Regions from separate parts of the Vibrio sp. ED004 genome, predicted to be linked through region 1. Evidence: predicted binding sites of a transcription regulator. Region 1 holds the regulator's gene; each other region holds the start of a gene.
The links. Region 1 encodes MetJ, which represses methionine synthesis genes. Its sites were predicted from a motif close to TTAGACNTNTANANGTCTAA; they were not measured.
Positions count from the first base shown of each region.

Region 1 (7,704 bases):
GCGCTACGTAACGCAGAACCTTCTGTTGAGAGTGCGCTTTCTCTAAGCGCTCTGCCAACTCTTCACTCAGTACAGAAGCCTTATCAAAGAAGTCATCCACCGACAGATCTTGCAACTCTTCAGGGACCAATGATTCCACTTTTACGTTTTCAGGCTCGATGTCTAAACCCGATTCACGAGCCAGAATCACCAGCTTACGCATTACGTCTGAACCATCGAGGTCAGCACGAGGATCAGGTTCAGTCAGGCCTTGTTGCCATGCTAAGTCAACCAACTCGCTGAACGGCACTGTGCCATCAAACTGTTGGAACAACCAAGATAACGTGCCCGAAAAAATACCAGACAACGCAATGATGTCATCGCCACTTTCACGTAGGTCACGTACCGTGTGGTTAATCGGCAATCCAGCACCCACTGTCGCGTTGTACAACCAATGACGGCTGATCTTCGCGAAGGCATCTTGCACCTGATGGTAGTACTCGCTTGATGCAGAGCCTGCCACCTTGTTGGCCGAGATCAAGTGAATACCTTGTTGGGCGATTTGCAGGTATTTTGCTGCAAGTACAGGGCTCGCAGTCACATCCAGAACCACTGCTTCGTCATAACCTTGAATAGAGCCTAAACGCTCTAACCAATCGTTACCATTGTTGGCAATCGCTTCGTCGTCAAAGCGCTTACCTACCGAAGTCGCATCTATGCCTTGGTCATCGAACCAATAGGTTTGGCTATCAACCACCGCAACCAATTCAAAGTTCATTCCACGACGCTTTTCAAGTTCCGCTTTCTGCTCAGCAAACAGGCTTAACCAGCTTGAACCAATGTTGCCCTTACCACATAAAGCAATTGCAACACGCTTCTGCGCTTGGAATAGTTGAGAGTGAATGCCTTTCACTAGGCTTGAGGTTTCACTCTTACGAATCACTGCCACTAAGCTCAAGCCAGAGTTAGCTTCTGAGATGAACTCAACCGGCGAGCTCTTGAGCTGCTGGTAGAAACCGTAACAATGGTTCGGGTTCTTAGTTACGCCAGCTCCCACGGCAGCAATCAAAGAGAAACCCTCTTTAAGCTTAATCTCAGCTTCAATCGCGTGATCTTGTAGATATTCTAAAGCGCCACCAGCGATCTCTTCAGTGTAAGCAAGACGCAAACAGTGCTGATCCGGTTCAAGCTCATAAGCAAGAGGCTCAAGTTGAGCGCGCTTAAGCCCTTCAAGCACTTCGCTCTCTAGACGGTCGAAGTCATGCCCGTGACCAAACGTCAGCTGAACGATAAGCACTTCATCCAAGGAGGTAATGATTTTTGCACCACGACCCGATGCCAGTACACGCTCTATCTGTGTAGAGCCCGCCTCTGGCTGGTAGCTGCAACGTAAGCTTAAGTCCATGGCACTTTGAGCCACAGGCTGTAGCGTTCGGCTGTGAAGCACTGGAGCCGCTAGACGAGCAAGTTCACTCGCTTCATCAAGGCGAAGCAGAGGCAATAAACACGCATCCGAAACCAAACGAGGGTCTGCGCTGTATACACCAGCGACGTCACTCCAAATCGTTACGCGTTCAACCTCAGCCAATGCACCAATCACAGTTGCAGAGTAATCCGAGCCGTTACGGCCGAGTAGAACCGTTTCACCTTCAGTATTTTGAGCCATAAAGCCAGTAATCACGACACGGCAATGTGCATGCTGCGCCAAGGCTTCTTTAATCAGAGGATAAGAACGTGCGCGGTCAACTTCAGGTTGAGCACCCACTTCTGCACGCAAAAAGGCACGAGCATCTTGAGCTACCGCTTGTAAATCATGTTGGCACAACAAAGCAGCTAATAGACGTGAAGACCAAACCTCACCGTGTCCTAGAACTTGTGCTTTTTGCGCTTCGCTTAGAGGAGCAGTTAGCTCACCCAAAGCGGTGAATTCTTGTTGAATGGTGGCCGTTAGCTGAGCCGCAGACTCACCTTCAAGCAGCGCTTCAATCAGCTCAAGTTGGAACTGACGAAGTGCTTGCAAACATTCGTGGGCGATACGACCATCTTTGTCGAGCGCTTCAACAAACTCAATCAAGCGGTTAGTGGTTTTACCCGCTGCCGATACCACGACCAAGTCAGTGGCTGATGAGTATTCTCTAAGAATATTGACCACGCGTTGGTAACACTCAGGATTCGCTAAGCTGCTGCCACCAAATTTATGTAGCTGGCGAAAGGTTGCCATTATTAACCCTCCCCTTCAGCGATAAAGCCTTGTGTCTTTTCAAACGCTTGCTTAAGGTCATCAATCAAGTCTTCAGCATCTTCAAGGCCAACAGAAAGGCGCAGTAACTGTTGAGAAACGCCCGCTTCTGCCAGCGCTTCTTCGCCCATCGCACGGTGAGTCATCGACGCTGGGTGGCAGATTAAGCTTTCCACACCACCCAGCGATTCCGCCAAAGAGAATAGCTCTAACTTATCAACAAAGTACTTAAGCGCTTCGAATGAACCTGCAAACTCAAAGCTCAGCATTGAGCCAAAGCCAGACTGCTGTTTCTTCGCGATATCATGACCTGGATGTTCAGGAAGGCTTGGGTGGTAAATAGTGCCGACGAGATCTTGTTGCTGCAGAGACGCGAGGATTTCACGTGAGCTCTCTTCGTGAACTCGCATACGCGCACCTAGCGTACGAATACCACGTAGAGTCATGTAGCTATCAAATGGTGTGCCGGTCGCACCAATACAGTTGCCCCACCATGCTAGCTCTTCAGCGTGCTCTTCCGTTTTCGTGACGACAACACCACCAATAACGTCTGAGTGTCCGTTGATATACTTAGTGGTTGAGTGAATAACAAAATCTGCACCTAACTCTAAAGGCTTTTGGAACACAGGAGTCAAAAACGTGTTGTCGACAGCAACCAGAGCACCAACCTCTTTCGCTTTACGACAAGTTTCTGCAATATCAACCACACGAACCAAAGGATTCGATGGTGTTTCAATTAAGATCAACTTTGGCTTAAGCGCGATCGCCGCATCCAGTGCCGCTTGATCCGATTGATCAACGAATAGAACTTTGAAGTCACCTTTCAGTGAGCGAGTGTTAAACAGACGGTAAGTACCACCGTAGCAGTCGTGTGGCGCGATAATAAGATCATCGCCACCTAAGAAAGCAGAAACCCATAAGTTTAGCGCCGAGGTACCACAGTTAGTGACCACCGCACCTTTGCCCGATTCAAGTTCAAACAGTGCCGTTTCTAATAAACCTCGGTTTGGGTTACCAGAACGGGTGTAATCGTACTTTGGCACTTCACCAAAAGCGGGAAACCCATAGTTAGTCGAAAGATAAATTGGTGGGACAACGGCATGGTGTTGCGTGTCTGACTCGATACCAGTACGTACTGCGATTGTTGCTGGCTTCCGGCTGCTCATAGGTGCTTCCTTACAAGTTTTGCGTCTGAGAATCACAGCTGCTTGTCGGCATTTTGCGGCTGTGTTAGATATATGTTATTCACTTTACTTTCATAAACGTGAGACGTCAACACTTCTAGACGTCTATATGTCTTTGCTTATAGCGGTAAATCCCGCTAAAATCACCACTATTAATTTATTCTAACAACTAAAGTGATGAAGGTACGCAATGGCCGACTGGAATGGTGAATACATAAGCCCATATGCTGAGCATGGAAAGAAAAGCGAACAAGTAAAGAAAATTACAGTTTCTATCCCTCTAAAAGTGTTAAAGGTTCTAACTGACGAGCGTACTCGCCGCCAGATTAACAACCTACGCCATGCAACAAACAGTGAGCTACTGTGCGAAGCCTTTCTACATGCGTACACAGGCCAACCACTACCAACGGATGAAGACCTTCGTAAAGACCGCCCAGACGATATTCCTGCTGAAGTGAAAAAACTGATGACAGAGATGGGTATCGAGTTTGAAGCGTTTGACGAAGAATAAAAACAACTCAGTCACTGCCTTCATTATTGATTCGCTCTAGCTGAACCCTATTGATCACATCGTGCATTGTTTTTATGACTGCGCTGTGAATGATAGACATAAAAAAACCGACTCCAGATGAGTCGGTTTTTTATTATTCTTTTGCGCTCAATTGAGCAGCAGCTATAAAAAGCTATTACGCCATATAGTTAGCAGGCATCTCGATACGAGCAACGCCAGACTCAACAGCCGCTTCTGCTACTGCTTTTGCTACGCGAGGAAGTAGACGTGGGTCCATTGGCTTAGGAATGATGTAGCCTTTACCAAATTCCAGTGCAGTTTCACCCGCCGCTACCAGTACTTCAGCCGGAACTTCTTCTTTCGCCAATTCACGAATCGCTTTAACCGCTGCCAGCTTCATTTCATCATTGATTTCGCTTGCACGCACATCTAGCGCACCACGGAAAATGAATGGGAAACAAAGTACGTTGTTTACTTGGTTAGGGTAATCACTGCGGCCTGTACCCATGATAAGGTCAGAACGAACTTCATGAGCAAGCTCTGGCTTGATCTCTGGATCTGGGTTTGAACATGCAAACACAACTGGCTTATCAGCCATTAGCGTTAGTGCTTCAGCTGGAAGCAGGTTAGGACCTGATACACCCAAGAATAGGTCAGCGCCTTCGATAACATCTTCAAGCGTGCGCTTGTCAGTGTTGTTTGCGAACAGCTCTTTGTATTCGTTTAGGTCGTCACGACGAGTGTGGATCACACCTTTACGGTCAAGCATGTAGATCTTCTCACGCTGAGCGCCACACTTAATCAGTAGCTCCATACACGCAACCGCTGCTGCGCCAGCACCTAGACAAACGATCTTACACTCTTCTAGCTTCTTACCTTGAAGCTCGATCGCGTTCAGCATACCTGCTGCTGTTACAATCGCAGTACCGTGTTGGTCATCGTGGAATACTGGTACATCACAACGCTCAATCAGACGACGTTCAATCTCAAAACAGTCTGGTGCTTTGATGTCTTCTAGGTTAATACCGCCGAATGTATCTGCAATGTTCGCAACTGTATCAACGAACTCATCGATTGTGCGGTGTTTTACTTCAATATCGATAGAATCTAAACCAGCAAAACGCTTAAACAGTAGCGCTTTGCCTTCCATTACTGGTTTAGAAGCAATAGGACCAAGGTTACCTAGGCCAAGAATCGCTGTACCGTTAGAGATAACAGCAACCATGTTGCCTTTACCTGTGTACTTATAGACGTTATCAACGTTCTGTGCGATCTCGCGAACAGGCTCAGCCACGCCTGGGCTGTATGCAAGTGCTAGGTCTTCTGCAGAGTTTGCAGGCTTCGTCAGTTCTACGGCAATTTTGCCTGGAATCGGGAACTCATGATAATCAAGAGCTTGCTGACGGAATTGTTCTTGAGGCGATAATTCTTGAGAGGATTGAGCTTGGCTGCTGTCTTCAGACATAGGTGTAGGTTCCTAGGATATTATTATTTGGGGGATCTTGTTCATGTTAATGGATGTACTTCAAAGTTCCTAGGTGGTTGAAGCCTCTGTCTCATTAAAAAACGAAATTTCACTACTAATAAGACCAGTGAGCAGTTGAAATTACTATCGCTTGTTGAACTTTCGTGCAGAATTTTGGTGACGAGTGATAAGCAAGGAATTGCCGTGCAATAGAATAAAGAGGCAACTGATCGTTACGAGAGATGGATACTTTAATGGGAGTCAGTGATTTTACAAATTGCTGGCAACAAAAAAGGACACCGAAGTGTCCTTTTTATGTCTAAATAGCGAGAATTACTTCTTGCTAGAAAGAGCACCGAAACGCTTGTTGAAGCGATCAACACGGCCGCCAGTATCTACGATACGTTGCTTACCAGTGTAGAACGGGTGACATTTGTCACATACGTCTAGGTGGATTGATTCTTTTGCTAGCGTTGAGTTGAACTCAAATGTGTTGCCGCAAGAACAAGTAGCAGTAACTGCTTTGTATTCTGGGTGGATTCCAGCTTTCATGGGATAACCTCAAGTAGGCCGTGTCGCTATACGATTCTAAGCCGCACACCACACGTAGTTTAAAAAAGAAATAAAGACACCGCATTCGCACAATAGAGTGACGAAGCCATACCTTTAAGGCGCAGTATAGTAATGAATCTATAAGGCAGGATCAACTGATTTGATACATTTTTCACCAATTGTGTCTTTATTTCCTTTTTCAGAAGAAGCGTTGATTGAAATTTGGGGATGATAGATGTCTTCATGCGTTAGCTTGCCCTCTCTTATTCAAACTGCTCCTCGAATTTAACCGCCTTATCCTTTAGACTGTTCGCTCTCGTCAATTCAGATAAAGCCGTCCCTTTATGCGTCCAATGATTGCCCGTGTGGCACTGCCTATTCCACTCGACAAGCAGTTCGATTACAAGATTCCAAACCACCTATTTCCGATAATTGGTGGACGAGTCTCTGTGCCTTTTGGACGACAAACCTTAACCGGAATAGTTACGGCTCTGGTTAACGAATCTGAATTCGAGCTAGACAAGCTCAAGTCAATTAAAGCGCTTTTAGATAACCAACCTGTTTGGCCGGAATCTGTCTACTCACTGTTAACGTGGTGCAGTCAGTTCTATCAATACCCATTAGGTGAGACCTTTGCCAATGCCCTACCGAGTGCGTTACGTAAAGGCAAAACGGCCGACTTCGCGACACTGGTCGAATGGCAGTTAACGCCATCAGGCCGAGACCAACTGATGCAAGGCTTTGGTCGCGCTGTCAAACAAGCCAAAGTGATGCACATGCTTGAGCACGGTCCCGTTCCTCATCAAGAGTTTATTGATGAAGAAGTGGGCAGTGCAGTACTTAAGACGTTGGAAGAAAAAGGCTGGATTGAATCGGTAGAGAAAAAGCCGAAACGCCAACCTTGGCCTGAAGATCTTGAGAACGACCAAGACAAACCCAAGCTTAATGCAGAACAAGCCATCGCGATTGCCACAGTCAATAGTCAGACTGATTTTGGCTGCTTCTTATTAGAGGGCGTTACCGGCTCAGGTAAGACAGAGGTCTACCTGAATATGATCAAGCCGATACTCGATAAGGGTAAACAGGCATTGGTCTTGGTACCTGAGATCGGCCTCACTCCACAAACGATTAATCGCTTTAAACGACGCTTCAATGTGCCTGTTGAGGTTATCCACTCTGGTTTAAACGATTCTGAGCGACTGAATGCGTGGTTATCAGCTCGCGATAAAATAGCGGGCATTGTGATTGGTACCCGTTCCGCTCTATTCACGCCATTTGCAGACTTGGGCATCATCATTGTTGATGAAGAGCACGATGCCTCTTATAAACAGCAAGACAGTCTGCGCTACCATGCTCGTGATGTCGCGATCATGCGTGCTCACAAAGCACAGATTCCGGTTGTGTTAGGTTCAGCTACACCCGCTTTTGAAACGCTGCACAATGCTCAGATAGGCAAATACAGTTACCTCACCCTTACTTCACGTGCGGGGGTTGCACTGCCGACCACCAACAAAGTGTTGGATGTGAAAGGCGAATATCTGGAAAGTGGTTTATCGGCATCATTAATTGCCGAGATGCAACGACACCTGAAAGCCGGCAACCAAGTGATGTTGTTCCTCAACCGTCGTGGGTTCTCTCCGGCATTGATGTGTCACGACTGTGGTTGGACAGCTGAATGTAAGCGCTGCGATGCCTACTACACCTATCACCAATACAGTAATGAAATGCGTTGCCACCACTGTGGCTCACAGCAGCATATCGTGCACAACTGCCA
Region 1 is NZ_CP066149.1:1,441,976-1,449,679, forward strand. Features, by position in the region: gene ITG10_RS06480 (bifunctional aspartate kinase/homoserine dehydrogenase II) at 1-2,200, opposite strand, end outside; gene ITG10_RS06485 (O-succinylhomoserine (thiol)-lyase) at 2,203-3,384, opposite strand; gene metJ (met regulon transcriptional regulator MetJ) at 3,593-3,913, shown strand; gene ITG10_RS06495 (malic enzyme-like NAD(P)-binding protein) at 4,089-5,378, opposite strand; gene rpmE (50S ribosomal protein L31) at 5,712-5,930, opposite strand; gene priA (primosomal protein N') at 6,275-7,704, shown strand, end outside.

Region 2 (7,704 bases), 200 kb from region 1:
AACCGTGCAGTCGCAGCGGTATTCAAAGGTCTTGCCTTGCACGGAGGTAATCTCAAAACTGTGGGTTGTTTTGGCTGGTACGTTGAATACCTTTTCCATCACGTATTTCCACTCATTACCGTGAGGTCTCACTCGTCCAAATACTTGATGTGTGATCAGATGTGCCAGTTCATGAGGCACCACCTCGTTAATGAAGGCATCCTCATTTTCGGCGAAGAGTACATGGTTGAGCTTAATTTCATTGAGCTGAAGGTAGGCCTTTCCCGCTGCTTTGCCTCTTAACTTGTAAGTGATTGTTGGACATGGGAATTCACGAGAGAAATGTTGATTAGCGATAGCTAGGCACTCGGCCAATTTCTTATTTACTCGATGTTGTTGCGGGGTGTAAGACAAACGTTGTTAACTCCAAAAAAAGGCCTCAGCGTTTAAGCTAAGGCCTCATCATAACATTGCTCGTTATTCTGGCGATAATTTATAGGTGGTGATTCTTCTTGATGATTTCGTGATAGGCATGCCATGTACCATAACCAAGCAGCGGCATGGTGACGATCATACCAATGCCGTAGGTTGCAAAGCCCACCAGAATACCGGCACAAATAATACTTGCCCACACCACCATTGCTGGGATATTGGATTTCACGGCATTGAAGCTAGTGAAGATTGCGCTCATTACATCCACGCGTCTCTCCATCATCAATGGGATAGAAAATGCTGAGATGCTGAAGATTAAGCTGGCGATAACAAATCCAATCACAGAACCCGTGATCAAGAAGGGCGCAAACTCTGCCAATGGAGCGCCTTGGACTGATGGGTACAAAGCATGCAACAGAGCGGCGATACGCATCCAGAATATCATCGCGACCATTAATACAATCGCAAAGGCCCATTGATGAGTCGAGTTGCGAGTAATGGCTTTCATTGAATGGAATAGGCTGGCGTTGTGTCCTTTTTCTCTTTCCCAGGCTGCGTCATACAAGCCCAGAGCAAGAAAAGGTCCTATCAGCATGTACACGATCAGGCTTGGCATTACGACCAAATGTGTTCCTTGCCATTGGACAAGCTGAACAATGGCGATTGCCGCTCCCATAAAGCACAAACCGTAAAATGCGCTGATTAATGGCATTCTTACTAAGTCATGCAGAGCAAGTGACAACCAATGAAAGGGTGCGGAAATACTGATTTGGTTGCAAGGAATGGTACGAGCGTAATCCTTATCGCTGACCTTGTGTTTTTTATCGTTCAGTTCGGATGGGTGCGCGGTACGAGGCATAGATCCCCCTAGTTAAATAACGTCCTAGTTATAATTCCATAAGGCTCATCGATGTGGCGTGTGTGAGAGTTATGGTGCTGAGCTAAATTGCTCTTTGTCATCCCAGTTTTTGTTCTAGCGTGCATTTAACGAGCGTTATCAGACTGAATTAATTTAAGTTAAATGTGAGCTTGATCGCCTAGGAGTTACCTTAACTATTGTCAGTAGTGTTAGAAAACACAAATTATCGGCGGCTTTTTATACTTAGTGGTTAACGGTAAAGAAGGGCGTGAAAGAAGGGTGTTGCGAGTAAAAGTTTGGTAAGTACATAAAAATAAAGCCCTTACTAAGCAGTAAGGGCTTTAAAGAAACAAATCGCAGTGGCTAAATTATTTTAGGCCAGCGAAGTCTGCAAGGATTGCTGCTTTGTCAGTCGCTTCCCAAGGGAACTCTTCACGACCGAAGTGACCGTATGCTGCAGTCTGCTTGTAGATAGGCTGAAGAAGGTTCAGCATTTCTTGAAGACCGTATGGACGTAGGTCGAAGTTTTGACGAACAGCTTCAATGATGATTTCGTGAGCTACTTTCTCAGTACCAAACGTTTCAACCATGATAGATGTTGGATCTGCAACACCGATAGCGTAAGACAGTTGAATCTCACAACGGTCAGCCATGCCAGCAGCAACGATGTTTTTCGCAACGTAACGTGCTGCGTAAGCTGCAGAACGATCAACTTTTGATGGATCTTTACCAGAGAAAGCACCGCCACCGTGACGAGCTGCGCCGCCGTAGGTATCAACGATGATCTTACGACCTGTTAGACCACAGTCACCCATTGGTCCACCGATTACGAAACGGCCTGTTGGGTTGATGAAGAAGTTAGTGTCTTTGTTGATCCACTCTGATGGTAGTACTGGCTTGATGATCTCTTCCATTACTGCTTCACGTAGATCCGGAGTTGTTACTGAATCACAGTGTTGAGTAGAAAGAACAACAGCATCGATACCAACGATTTTACCTTGGTCGTACTGGAATGTTACTTGAGATTTCGCATCTGGGCGAAGGAAGTCAAGTTTGCCGCTCTTACGTACTTCAGCTTGCTTCTTAACAAGAAGGTGAGAGTAAGTAATTGGAGCAGGCATTAGAATTGGTGTTTCGTTAGTCGCGTAACCAAACATGATGCCTTGGTCACCAGCGCCTTGCTCTTTAGGATCAGCTTTATCAACACCTTGGTTGATGTCTGGAGACTGCTTACCAATTGTGTTTAGAACGGCACAAGAGTCAGCGTCAAAGCCCATATCAGAATGAACGTAACCAATTTCACGTACTGTTTCACGAGTGATTTCTTCGATATCAACCCATGCAGACGTTGTTACTTCACCGCCAACCATAACCATGCCGGTTTTTACGTAAGTCTCACAAGCAACACGTGCTTTTGGATCTTGTTCCAAGATGGCATCAAGAACAGCATCAGAGATTTGGTCTGCAATTTTATCTGGATGGCCTTCTGAAACAGATTCAGAAGTGAATAGGTGCTTAGCCATGAGAGCTCCACTTTTAGGTTTTGGTGTAAATAGTTTTATGGCGTCGCAAGCTAGGAAGCGCCGCCATTAAATACAGTATATTTTGTAGGTGTTTCTACATCTAGACGGCTATTCTAAATTCCAGCGGTCGAATTACAAGCTCTTTTTTATGATATGTCATAACTAAACGTTTGCGTATCGTTTGAGATAAGCCGTTGCTAAGTGATGTAAATGATCGAAAATTGCGAAAAATGACCGTTAAAATGCCAGTAAAACGTTTGCAGTCGCTATAGTCGTTTGAGAGAATACCCGCGCTAATAAAAATGAAAACTTTAGCATCAATCTCTTTTTTAAATCGCTTATGTATCCAGGAGCAGACATGCCTTCTCGTAAAGATCTAGCCAATGCAATCCGCGCACTTAGCATGGACGGTGTTCAACAAGCAAATTCAGGCCACCCAGGCGCACCTATGGGCATGGCTGACATCGCTGAAGTTCTTTGGCGTGGCCACTTGAACCACAACCCAGCAAACCCAGAGTGGGCTGACCGCGACCGTTTTATCCTGTCTAACGGCCATGGTTCAATGCTGATTTACTCTCTGCTTCACCTTGCAGGTTACGAGCTTTCAATTGAAGACCTTAAAAACTTCCGTCAACTGCACTCTAAGACTCCAGGTCACCCAGAGTACGGTTACGCTCCTGGTATCGAGACAACGACGGGTCCTCTAGGTCAAGGCATCACTAACGCTGTTGGTATGGCAATGGCTGAGAAAGCACTGGCTGCACAGTTCAACAAAGAAGGCCACGACATCGTAGACCACTACACTTATGCATTCATGGGTGATGGCTGTCTGATGGAAGGTATCTCTCACGAAGCATGTTCTCTAGCAGGTACGCTAGGTCTTGGTAAGCTGGTTGCTTTCTGGGATGACAACGGCATCTCTATCGATGGTGAAGTTGAAGGTTGGTTCTCTGACGATACACCTAAGCGTTTTGAAGCATATGGCTGGCACGTAATCCCAGCGGTAGATGGTCACGATTCTGATGCTATCAATGCTGCGATTGAAGCGGCTAAAGCGGATCCTCGTCCAACGCTTATCTGTACTAAAACTATCATCGGTTTTGGTTCTCCAAACAAAGCGGGTACGCACGACTGTCACGGTGCTCCGCTAGGCGCTGATGAAATCACAGCAACTAAAGCAGCATTGGGTTGGGAACACGGTCCTTTCGAAATTCCAGCTGATATCGCAGCTGAATGGAATGCGAAAGAAGCAGGTGCAGCGAAAGAAGCAGCGTGGAATGCTAAGTTTGACGCATACGCAGCGGCTTACCCAGAGCTAGCAGCAGAATTCAAACGTCGTACTAACGGTGAACTTCCAGCTGAGTGGGAAGAAAAAGCAAACGCAATCATTGCTGATCTTCAAGCTAACCCAGCAAACATCGCTTCACGTAAAGCATCTCAAAACGCACTAGAAGCGTTTGGTCAAATGCTTCCAGAATTCATGGGCGGCTCTGCTGACCTTGCGCCTTCTAACCTAACTATGTGGTCGGGTTCTAAGTCTCTTGAAGCAACTGACTTCTCTGGTAACTACATCCACTACGGTGTACGTGAATTCGGTATGACGGCTATCATGAACGGTATCGCTCTGCACGGTGGTTTCGTACCATACGGTGCAACATTCCTAATGTTCATGGAATACGCGCGTAACGCAATGCGTATGGCTGCTCTGATGAAAGTTCAGAACATCCAAGTTTACACGCACGACTCTATCGGCCTAGGCGAAGATGGTCCTACTCACCAACCGGTTGAGCAGATCGCTTCTCTACGTCTGACTCCAAACATGAGCACATGGCGTCCATGTGACCAAGTTGAATCTGCAGTGGCTTGGAAACTGGCTATTGAGCGTAAAGATGGTCCTTCATCTCTAATCTTCTCTCGTCAAAACCTTGCACAACAAGATCGTAACGCTGAGCAAGTCGCTAACATCGCTAAGGGTGGTTACATCCTGAAAGATTGTGAAGGCAAGCCTGAGCTAATCATCATTGCAACAGGTTCTGAAGTTGAGCTAGCGGTTAGCGCTGCGGCTGAACTAACGGCTGAAGGTAAAGCAGTACGCGTAGTATCTATGCCTGCAACTGACGCGTTCGACAAACAAGACGCTGAATACCGTGAGTCTGTACTTCCATCTGACGTTACTGCTCGTATCGCAGTAGAAGCTGGCATCGCTGACTTCTGGTACAAGTACGTTGGTTTCGGTGGCAAGATCATCGGTATGACAACGTTCGGCGAATCTGCACCAGCTGGCGAGCTATTCAAGATGTTCGGTTTCACTACTGAAAACGTAGTAAACACAGCGAAAGAGCTTCTTGCTTAATCATTGACTGATGGCCTTGTGCTAACAGTTAAATGCAGGAAAAAACCGAGCGCTGAGCTCGGTTTTTTGTATCTGGGATTTGTTTTCTCCTAGACTAATCCCTACAAGCAGCAGATCAAACTGTCCTAGGTAGACCGAGTTATTCAAGTAATGCCTTTTGGGTAGGATTCAGTTATCATCTGTTGCACGAAATTTTGGTTAGATGTACGGAACTATGCTAAAAGTCGCGATAAACGGATTTGGAAGAATAGGGCGTAATGTATTACGCGCTGTTTATGAAAGTGGCAAAAGCCAACAAATCAAAGTAGTAGCTGTCAATGAGCTTGCTCAGCCTGATGCTATGGCTCACCTATTGCAGTACGACACCAGTCACGGCCGCTTCGGTAAGAAGATCTCCAACGACCAAGAGCACATCTATGTCCATCACGGCATTGGTGCGGAAGATAAAGGTGAGTTTGATACGATTCGTATCTTGCACCTCGCTGATATTGAGTTGTTGCCTTGGCGTGATCTTGAGGTGGACATTGTACTCGACTGTACCGGTGTTTACGGTTGCCGAGCTGACGGCCTAGCGCATATTGCTGCTGGGGCGAAAAAGGTACTGTTTTCACATCCTGGTGCGAACGACCTTGATAACACCATTATCTATGGCGTGAATCACGATACCATCGAGGCCGACCATCGAATCGTTTCCAACGGTTCATGCACCACCAACTGTATTGTTCCTATCATTAAGGTTCTTGATGACGCCTTTGGCATCGAGTCCGGTACCATCACAACGATTCACTCTTCAATGAATGATCAACAAGTGATTGATGCGTACCACAGCGACCTTCGCCGTACTCGAGCTGCGAGCCAATCCATCATTCCTGTCGATACCAAATTGCATAAAGGTATTGAAAGAATCTTCCCGAAATTTTCTAACAAGTTCGAAGCGATATCTGTGCGTGTACCAACGGTAAACGTAACAGCGATGGATTTAAGTGTCACAATTAATACAAATGTGAAAGTTAATGACGTAAATCAAACCATTGTTAATGCGTCCCAGTGTACATTACACAATATAGTTGACTATACTGAAGCGCCGCTCGTTTCCATCGACTTTAATCACGATCCCCATAGCGCAATCGTTGATGGTTCACAAACTCGAGTGAGCAACGGCCACTTAGTAAAAATGCTAGTGTGGTGTGACAATGAATGGGGCTTTGCGAACCGAATGCTGGATACGGTTCTCGCAATGCAAGCTTCTGAAGGCAAGAAGTAAGACCTAGAAGCAAATGTGCGGATTATTTATTTTTTAGCTTGAAATAAATACTAAGTGTCCACATATTACTAGTAGTTAAAGAATTACCAGTTGAATAATTTATAGGCTTAGCAGGGTTGCTGAGTTTCCAAAACTTTATTTTTATTTAAATTTGAGAGGACAAATCATGTCTGTGATCAAGATGACTGACCTGGAACTTGCAGGTAAACGCGTATTTATCCGTGCTGACCTAAACGTACCAGTAAAAGACGGTAAAGTAACTTCAGATGCACGTATCCTAGCATCTCTACCAACTATCAAGCTTTGCCTAGAAGCTGGTGCAAAAGTAATGGTTACTTCTCACCTTGGTCGTCCTACTGAAGGCGAATACAACGAAGAGTTCTCTCTAGCTCCTGTAGTTAACTACCTAAACGACGCACTAGACTGCGAAGTTAAACTAGCTAAAGATTACCTAAACGGCCTAGAGCTAAACGCTGGTGAGCTAGTTGTTCTTGAAAACGTTCGTTTCAACGAAGGTGAGAAGAAGAACGAAGAAGCACTTTCTAAGCAGTACGCTGCACTATGTGACATCTTCGTGATGGACGCATTCGGTACAGCTCACCGTGCACAAGCATCTACTCACGGTGTTGGTACTCACGCTCCTGTAGCATGTGCTGGTCCTCTTCTTGCTGCTGAGCTTGAAGCTCTTGGCAAAGCAATGGACAACCCAGAGCGTCCGCTAGTTGCTATCGTTGGTGGTTCTAAAGTATCGACTAAGCTAACAGTTCTTGAGTCTCTATCTAAAATCGCTGACCAACTTGTTGTTGGTGGTGGTATCGCGAACACATTCATCGCTGCTGAAGGCCACAACGTAGGTAAGTCTCTATACGAAGCTGACCTAGTTGAAACTGCTCAGAAGCTAATGAAAGAGTGTGCTATTCCAGTAGCGACTGACGTTGCATGTGCTAAGGCATTCGACGAAAACGCAGAAGCTGAAATTAAGCACGTTTCTGAAGTTCAAGACGACGACATGATCTTCGACCTTGGCCCAGATTCAACTGCAGCACTAGCTGAAATCATCGGCAACGCAAAAACTATCCTTTGGAACGGCCCTGTAGGCGTATTCGAATTCAAAAACTTCGAAGCGGGTACAGCTGGTATCTCTAAAGCAATCGCTGAGTCTGCAGGTTTCTCTGTAGCAGGTGGTGGTGACACGCTAGCAGCTATCGACAAGTTCGGTATCAAAGCTGACGTTTCTTACATCTCTACTGGCGGCGGCGCTTTCCTTGAGTTCGTTGAAGGTAAAGTACTTCCT
Region 2 is NZ_CP066149.1:1,243,435-1,251,138, reverse strand. Features, by position in the region: gene ITG10_RS05405 (SprT family zinc-dependent metalloprotease) at 1-393, opposite strand, end outside; gene ITG10_RS05400 (DUF2189 domain-containing protein) at 473-1,270, opposite strand; gene metK (methionine adenosyltransferase) at 1,639-2,793, opposite strand; gene tkt (transketolase) at 3,152-5,146, shown strand; gene epd (erythrose-4-phosphate dehydrogenase) at 5,361-6,410, shown strand; gene ITG10_RS05380 (phosphoglycerate kinase) at 6,577-7,704, shown strand, end outside.
Region 2: a site for MetJ is predicted at 2,886-2,905, ahead of metK (methionine adenosyltransferase). Genes of this name have one in related genera too.

Region 3 (7,704 bases), 1.9 Mb from region 1:
CATCCCCACCATAGCTTGATACAACTGGCGGATGAGATCGGCGTAAAAGACACCAGTTACTTGTGTAAAATTTTCCGATAAAGATTCGGAATGACTCCGACCCAACGCCGTCGTAATTTGGTTAAGTAATTGTATTGAGATTGGCTTCTTGGTTCTGCTTCCTGCATTTACACTAGCTTCTTATGGTTAAGATGCCGTATGGTACAAACAATCAATTATAAAGACTCACGGCCTTTGCCAAAGAGACTTTCCATTTAAACGAAAAGACTGACTATGAATTTTGATATCAATGCACTGAAACACCACCAACTGGTCGAAGATGGTCAACTTGAGGGGTGTTACATTCATCAGCCTGTGCAAGGCAGTCAACCAGATGACAAGGCCGTTTTAGAAGAGCGCCAAGCGCTGGAAAGCCAAGGATTTGAGGTGGTTCAGGTTAAAGCGAAAGGCGGAACAACGACGTTTGCCGAAGCGATGCAAAAGTTTGCCAAGAAGACAGGTCATCAAACCAAAGACTAAGAAATTGGTTAGAAAGATGCACCCTGCCGACTATTCGGTCAGCAGGATGTTTTTTATTTACTGACTAAGCTGACCGAACTTCGGCAAGCTCTTCACGAACCTTTGATGGACATCCATATAGGTTTGCATATAGATTTCGTCGATACGCTCGTTACTCGGGAAACTGGATGAGAAGTCTGCATGATTGCGGTCAATCGATAACTTGGCTGCCTCGATAATATGAGCAATGAACATTCGAGGATCTTCCAACCCAATCGAAATACGCATTGTTGTTGGCTTAATGCCCGCTTCATTGAGTGCATCGTCGCTGAGTTCTGAATGCGTGGTCAATGCTGGACACAAGGCGACCGTATTAGTTTGCCCTAAGCTCACTTGCATGCCGATAGCGGGCTCGAGCATATCGAAGAACTGTTTAAACCCATCACGATTGATTGGTGCACGATTGCCGTTACCTTCCATATCGATAGTAAACAGCGCTGCTGGTAGCCCCAAATACATGTGGTTTTGGCAATGTTCATAGTTATCACTGTCTGGCAAAGCAGGACACGACACATTGATGTCTGGGTGAGCATCAAAGATCTTCGCGAGAGTCAGTGTATTAATTGTTTTTTGCACTACACGCATCTCATAGGTTTTCATACCATTGAGCACTTCGAACGCTTTGTCTGCATCTAAGAACGCGCCTTTGATGTAGTACACATTCCAAAACAGCGTTTCGTTCCATGAAATGATTGCCTCATCGCCATTGGGTTTGGTGAAAGTCACCTCCTCTCCTTTTGGCACAAACATAGTTTCATTACGACCAATGACTACGCCAGCCGTTGTGGTGCCAAAACCTGCAAGCTCTTTGGTGTAGGAGTGAATCACATAATCGGGCCTTTCCGCCACATCGTCACGTTTGAGTACAGGATGAAGCAATGGTGTACCTACTGTTGAGTCGACAATCACATCCCACCCCCGAGAGTGACCAGCTTTACTGATGCTAGCAACGTCTAACACGAAGCCATGCGGGTTACACGGTGATTCAAGGTAAACATAGATTTTCTTACCCGCGGCGAGGCGGTCAGTATATTTTTCAGCAACCTCATCAAGGCGAGTCGCAAACTCATCACCGGAATAACCATCGACCCACTCTACCGCGACATTTAAGTTAGAAGGCTTGCCAAACCAATCTTCCAGCAGTTGGTAGGAACCGCCGTAGATATTGCGTGAGGCCAAAACAATGTCTTCATGTCCAAGTAAGTGACTCAACAACCCATCAATGGCCGCCATACCGGAGTTAAAGTTCCATGCGAGATACTCGTTGGCTCTAGAACCAGCCTCTAGGTCAACCATGTGGTTAGCCAGTGAGATCGATGTTGGGTTAAGCAGTCGAGAATAAATATCGTGCAGCGGTTCTTTACCGTTGAACGCATCCTCAATCCATTCTGTACACGCAAACAAATAGGTCGCAGTGCGAGTAATCACAGGGCTTGCAGAGAAGATAGCAGCAACATTATCGAAGATAGGATATGCACCTTTTGAAGCAAAATTGCCATTATTGGTGGCAATGGATTGGTAAGTGGCACGCATTGGGTTTTGCAGGTTGTCTAGGATCTTCGCGATCTGGAATGACAAAAAACGTTTTGCGTTAAACCAAGCGATCCGGTCACTCTTATCGAGTTCTGAAAGTCCATCAACCGTCAATGCCCAAAGATCGTGTGTCTTGGTATTAGCTTTGTACAGGGTCGTCGCCAGTTCAATCAGCGTGACGCCATAATCACTATTTGGGTCGATACCAAAGTGTTTTGCTTGCTCAATGGCAAGGGCTTCCGCTTGTTCATGTTTAGTGGTTTTACGCAGCGGGCTAAGTTGAGTTGAAGTATTCATAATTCCTAAGTCATTCCATGCTTGTTGTTCCTCCTTTAATTTTAGTTTTGGGCAGATGCTAAAAATTGCTATTTGCGAAGTAAGACATACACTTTGAGCAATAATATTGCCAAATAAACTTCAATATTAATGGAATATGCTAATGGACGAGATCGATAAGAAAATACTGGCTGAACTGCAAAGCAACGCTCGCCTGACTAATCAAGAGTTGGCCGATCGCGTAGCGCTATCCCCCTCACCTTGCTTACGCCGAGTTCGAGCACTGGAGAAACAAGGGATTATTCGCGGCTATCACGCCAGCGTAGATCAAGAAGCGTGTGGCTTACCTGTGAATGTGTTTGTATTGGTGAAGCTTGAAAAGCCGACAGAAGAGAACATGCGAGATTTTGAGCAACACATTGAAGTAATTGATGAAGTGTTGGAGTGCTTTCTAATGACAGGCAATCACGACTACCTATTACATGTAGTGAGCGAGTCACTCAAAAGCTACGAGCAATTTATCCGTAAACAACTAACTCGCCTGCCCAATATTGCTTCTATTGAATCCAGCTTCGCCTTTGGTCAGGTAAAAACAAAGACTAAGCTGCCAGTAAGGTAATTAGAAACGACTTAGTTAGGCTGTGTAGAAGGAATTGGATAGTCATCTCCAATCATACATACAAGTGCGCCACCAAAAGCTTTGTCGTAACGTACTTTTCCGGTCGTATTAGGACTTTCGATACTCGTGGTGCCATCGATAATTTGATTAATTTCTTGTGCCACTTTTGTTGGTACCAACCAGATACAAGCCGCAAGAGAACAGGTTGCTGACGACGATTCACAACCTGTCTCTGAGCTTCCTCGAGCCCATTGGCTGCCCTTTTCTTTAAGCAGTAATTGCGTTGCTATGTAATCGGGATGATCGATGTACTGATCGCCACCTATCCAAGTATCGTCAAAAGGTAGATATGGTCCTTTCCATGTTGATAGGCCCGGATTTTCAATTAAGTGATTGATGTTTAAGTATCCGTATTTGGTGTCGGTATCGGAAGTAATTGGAGGCAAAGAACCATTATCACGAGAATATTGCTCAGCGGCATCCAACACAGTATTCATTTGCCCGATCAAAAAGTTTGCCTCGTCGACACGGGACATACGGTTGCCAAACTGGTTGTAGATAAAAAATGCGGCAATGAGTATGAGCAAACTAAACGCTGCAAGTTTCCATTTTTTTATCTGGCACAAAAGTTTCAACATCTAATCTTTATCTCTCATCAAAACAGTTCTAATAACGCTAAGGCTTCTCTTATGGGGAAAGATTATACCAGAGTAAAATCAAGCGTTTTGTATTGAAACATACTGCCTTATTGACCGTAAATATGCCTAGCTCTTAAAGGCCAATTTAGAGCTAGACCCTCCCCCAAATAAAAAAACAAACCTGAGACATGGGGATCGATTCCGAAGTGGTCGTTTTATCTGACTGTCATCTAATTTTTGTACTTTGATATAACAAATAGCCAAAAAGATATTGAGCGATCGTTCAAATATATTAAGATTTCCACTATAGTTGATTGATCAAACAACTCACAACAAGGAAAAGTTATGAATAAAAGTACAGAATCTCAATCAGATCCAACTCGATCTATCCCCCAAGAAGCATTTGATTGGTACGACGAATATGCACACGGTCTGATTGATCGCCGAGAGTTTATGGCTCGCCTATCCGGGTTGGCTGTACTTGGATTAACCATGACAACATTAACGTCTGCATTGATTCCTAATTATGCGAAGGCAGAGCAAGTCTCTTTCAATGATCCTTCCATCAAAGCAACCTACGAGAAGTTTCCTTCGCCTAAAGGACACGGAGAAGGCTATGGCTACTTGGTGGTACCCAAAGAGCTAGAGGGTAATGCGCCTGTTGTATTGGTCATTCATGAAAATAGAGGCTTAAATCCATACGTAAAGGATGTGGCGAGACGACTCGCGGCCGCTGGGTTTATTGCGTTTGCACCTGATGCACTCTATTCGCTTGGCGGTTACCCAGGCAATGATGATGAAGGTCGAGCAATGCAAAAATCATTATCCAGAGAGAAAATCGAAGAAGACTTTATCGCCGCTGCGAACTTCTTGAAGTCTCATGACAAAAGTAACGGAAAACTAGGCGCTGTAGGATTTTGCTTCGGTGGCTATATCGTGAATATGTTGGCGGCGGTAATGCCAGAGCAACTGGATGCGGGCGTTCCATTTTACGGCACTCCTGCCGCTCCTGATTTAAGAAAGAACGTTAAAGGGCCATTACTGATCCAATTCGCTGGAATCGATAAACGTGTGAATGCAACTTGGCCAGACTATGAAGCCGAACTCAAAGAGAATGGAGCAGACTATACCGCTTACATCTATGACGGTGTGAATCATGGCTTCCATAACGATTCAACTGGTCGATATGCTGAAGAAGAAGCTGAGTTAGCATGGGCACGCACGCTTGAGTTCTTTAACCAAAAGCTTTCTTGATAGGCGAGATTACCGAATCTGTTTTCTTTAAATTTCAAGTGACTGCCCTATACCTTACTCAACGAAACCCAAAGGCCTCATACGTGCGAGGCCTTTGTTTTCTCGATCTAACTTTGCTTCTAACAAACCTATTGACCCAACTTTATAAATAGATAATATAGACATCTAGACACCCAAACGTCTTTTGGTTAATTAAATGGAGTTATCATGAACCGCTACAAAAAAATCACAGCATCCCTGTTGGCATTAGCATTCGTATTCGGCGTGACAGGATGTGGAGAAAAAGACGAAGCTGTCATCAAGATTGGCGCGACAGTTGGCCCACATGCACAAGTTGTACAGGCAGTCGCTAAAGAAGCAGCAAAGCAAGGGATTAACATTGAACTCGTCGAATTCTCAGACTACATCACCCCTAACGCAGCATTGGATGATGGAAGTATCCAACTGAATAGTTACCAGCATCAGCCATTTCTCGATAACTTTAATGCCAATCATGATAGCAAGTTAGTTTCTATCGGACGTTCAATTTTGATGCGTATGGGCGTTTACTCGAACAAGTACACTTCGCTTGACTCTATCCCAGATAACGCACGAATCGCGATTCCAAACGACCCTACGAATGGCGGGCGCGGACTATTGTTGCTTGAAGATGCTGGGCTGATTTCTTTAAAAGACAACGTTGGTTTCAACGCTTCATTAAACGATATTGTTGATAACCCGAAGAACATTCGATTTGTTGAAGTGGATGCCGCTCAACTACCCCGCTCTCTTGACGATGTAGATGCAGCAGCAATCACCATGAATTACGTAATGTCGGCTGGACTCGATCCTAAGAAACAAGGCATTTACTTAGAGAAAAAAGACGCACCTTTAGCTGTGATGGTTGTGGCAGCGCGAGAAGAAGACAAAAACAATGAAACGTATAAAAAGATCATTTCAATTTACCACTCTCAAGAGATCAATGACTTTTTAGACACCACTTTCAAAGGCACTATCGAAGCTGCAAATTAAGCTAAATAAATCATTTCAGATTTGGCGTTGTCTGCAACTCAGTAAGCAACGCCAGATTTGAGTGGCATGTTCATCGCTGACTCATTCCAGCCCTCTTTCTAATTAGAGAGCAAAGCTTAAGTTACTTAAATCGAGGTTGAAAACCGGGTCATCAGAGCGGATTATTTAAGTACGAAATTCAATTAAATCTGGGTTCTTCGCATGAATAAAGAAGTGATACTGTTTGATATAAACGAAACGGTTTTAAATTTGGAGTCATTACAGCCTAAATTTAAAGCGGTATTTGGCAGTGAGGATGCACTATCGCTGTGGTTCTCAAAGCTTTTGCACTCTTCAACGGTTTGCATCGCAACAAACGTAAAGTCTACTTTTTCTGAACTAGCGAATGCAGCGCTCGACGCTATTGCACAGAGATACAAGTGTGATTTAACGGTGGAAAGCAAAGATGCCTTGTTAACTTCCTTTGCCAATCTACCACCGCACACTGATATCAAAGCATCTTTACTTGAATTGCGTAACAACGGCTTTAAAACCGTCGCTTTTTCCAACTCATCCCTCGACCTAATCACTTCTCAAATCAAGAACTCGGGCTTAGAAGACTATTTCGACACTGTCATTTCCGTTGAAGAAACAGGCAGTTTCAAACCTAATCCAGATGTGTATAGATTTGCAGCAGAAACGTTAAAAGAGCCTGTCGAAAACCTTCGTCTTGTGGCAACTCACGATTGGGACACTCATGGTGCGTTATCTGCTGGCTTACAAGCAGCCTACATAGACCGCACAGGAGTTGAGTATCATTCCCTGTATTTGAAGCCTGAAATTAGCTCCACAACGATGAATGGTGTGGTGGAACAAATCATTAAGCGCAATTTGGAAAAGTAATACCTCAAGAGGCTTTCTCCTGATTCGATACAAAAAAAGGCCTCGCACATGCGAGGCCTTCGTTTGATCAACAGAGCGGTTTATCCATAGCTAATTAACCTATTAGCCAATTAACTAAGCTACCAATTCACCGATCTAAAAATACTGAATTATGTTCAGTCCATTCGAGTAATGAAGGTTTGCTCGTCATCCACGAAAGCCACGTAGTCGCCATGATAGATAAACACCCGACCTCGCCCTTCAACGATACACGCAAGCTGTGGGTTCAAATCTTCTTCAAGATCTTTACTTTGATACGTGCCGGTGTCTGTGACCACACCGCGGAGTGTCGGCAAAAAACCATAGCTGCGCTTGGCTTGATCGATCAGGCTCAATTCACTGGCGGTCGAGAAGTAAGATGGAATTGGACCAGCATCTTCGATAAACATCGGTTTTAGTTCTTCAAAAGCAGTAATCACCAGCCAGTCGATGCCGTTAACGTGATGGATAAACATTGTTTATAAATACCTAGATTCTCGATAATTCTGATGCGGGGATTCTATCACTATCAAAGATGGAACGTTGTAGAAATTGAGTTTCTAAAGACGGTAATCCAGAACCTTCACAGGCTGAATTTTTACTCGTGGTACTTTCTAGCTGGCAAGTATCACTTTGAAGGCTCAAAGACAGACAAGATTTACGACCGAACTGTATTTTCTTTTATCTTCCTGCCTTTAAGAGGATGCATAGCTGATCTTCATCGCGAGTTGGACGTATAGGTTCCTTAAACAAAAAGGAAATACTATGGCTAACGTCTATGTCAGCATCGGAAGCAACATTAACCGCGAACATCACGTCACAGAATCTCTCAAAGCATTGAATGAACGCTTTGCACCCCTGCACATTTCTAATTTCTACGATTGCGAGCCTGTTGGGTTTGAAGGAGATAACTTC
Region 3 is NZ_CP066149.1:3,309,692-3,317,395, reverse strand. Features, by position in the region: gene ITG10_RS14910 (hypothetical protein) at 274-519, shown strand; gene ITG10_RS14905 (PLP-dependent transferase) at 577-2,388, opposite strand; gene ITG10_RS14900 (Lrp/AsnC family transcriptional regulator) at 2,531-2,986, shown strand; gene ITG10_RS14895 (type II secretion system protein) at 2,998-3,624, opposite strand; gene ITG10_RS14890 (dienelactone hydrolase family protein) at 3,970-4,878, shown strand; gene ITG10_RS14885 (MetQ/NlpA family ABC transporter substrate-binding protein) at 5,086-5,889, shown strand; gene ITG10_RS14880 (haloacid dehalogenase type II) at 6,091-6,771, shown strand; gene ITG10_RS14875 (hypothetical protein) at 6,927-7,265, opposite strand; gene folK (2-amino-4-hydroxy-6-hydroxymethyldihydropteridine diphosphokinase) at 7,555-7,704, shown strand, end outside.
Region 3: a site for MetJ is predicted at 5,036-5,055, ahead of ITG10_RS14885 (MetQ/NlpA family ABC transporter substrate-binding protein). Genes of this name have one in related genera too.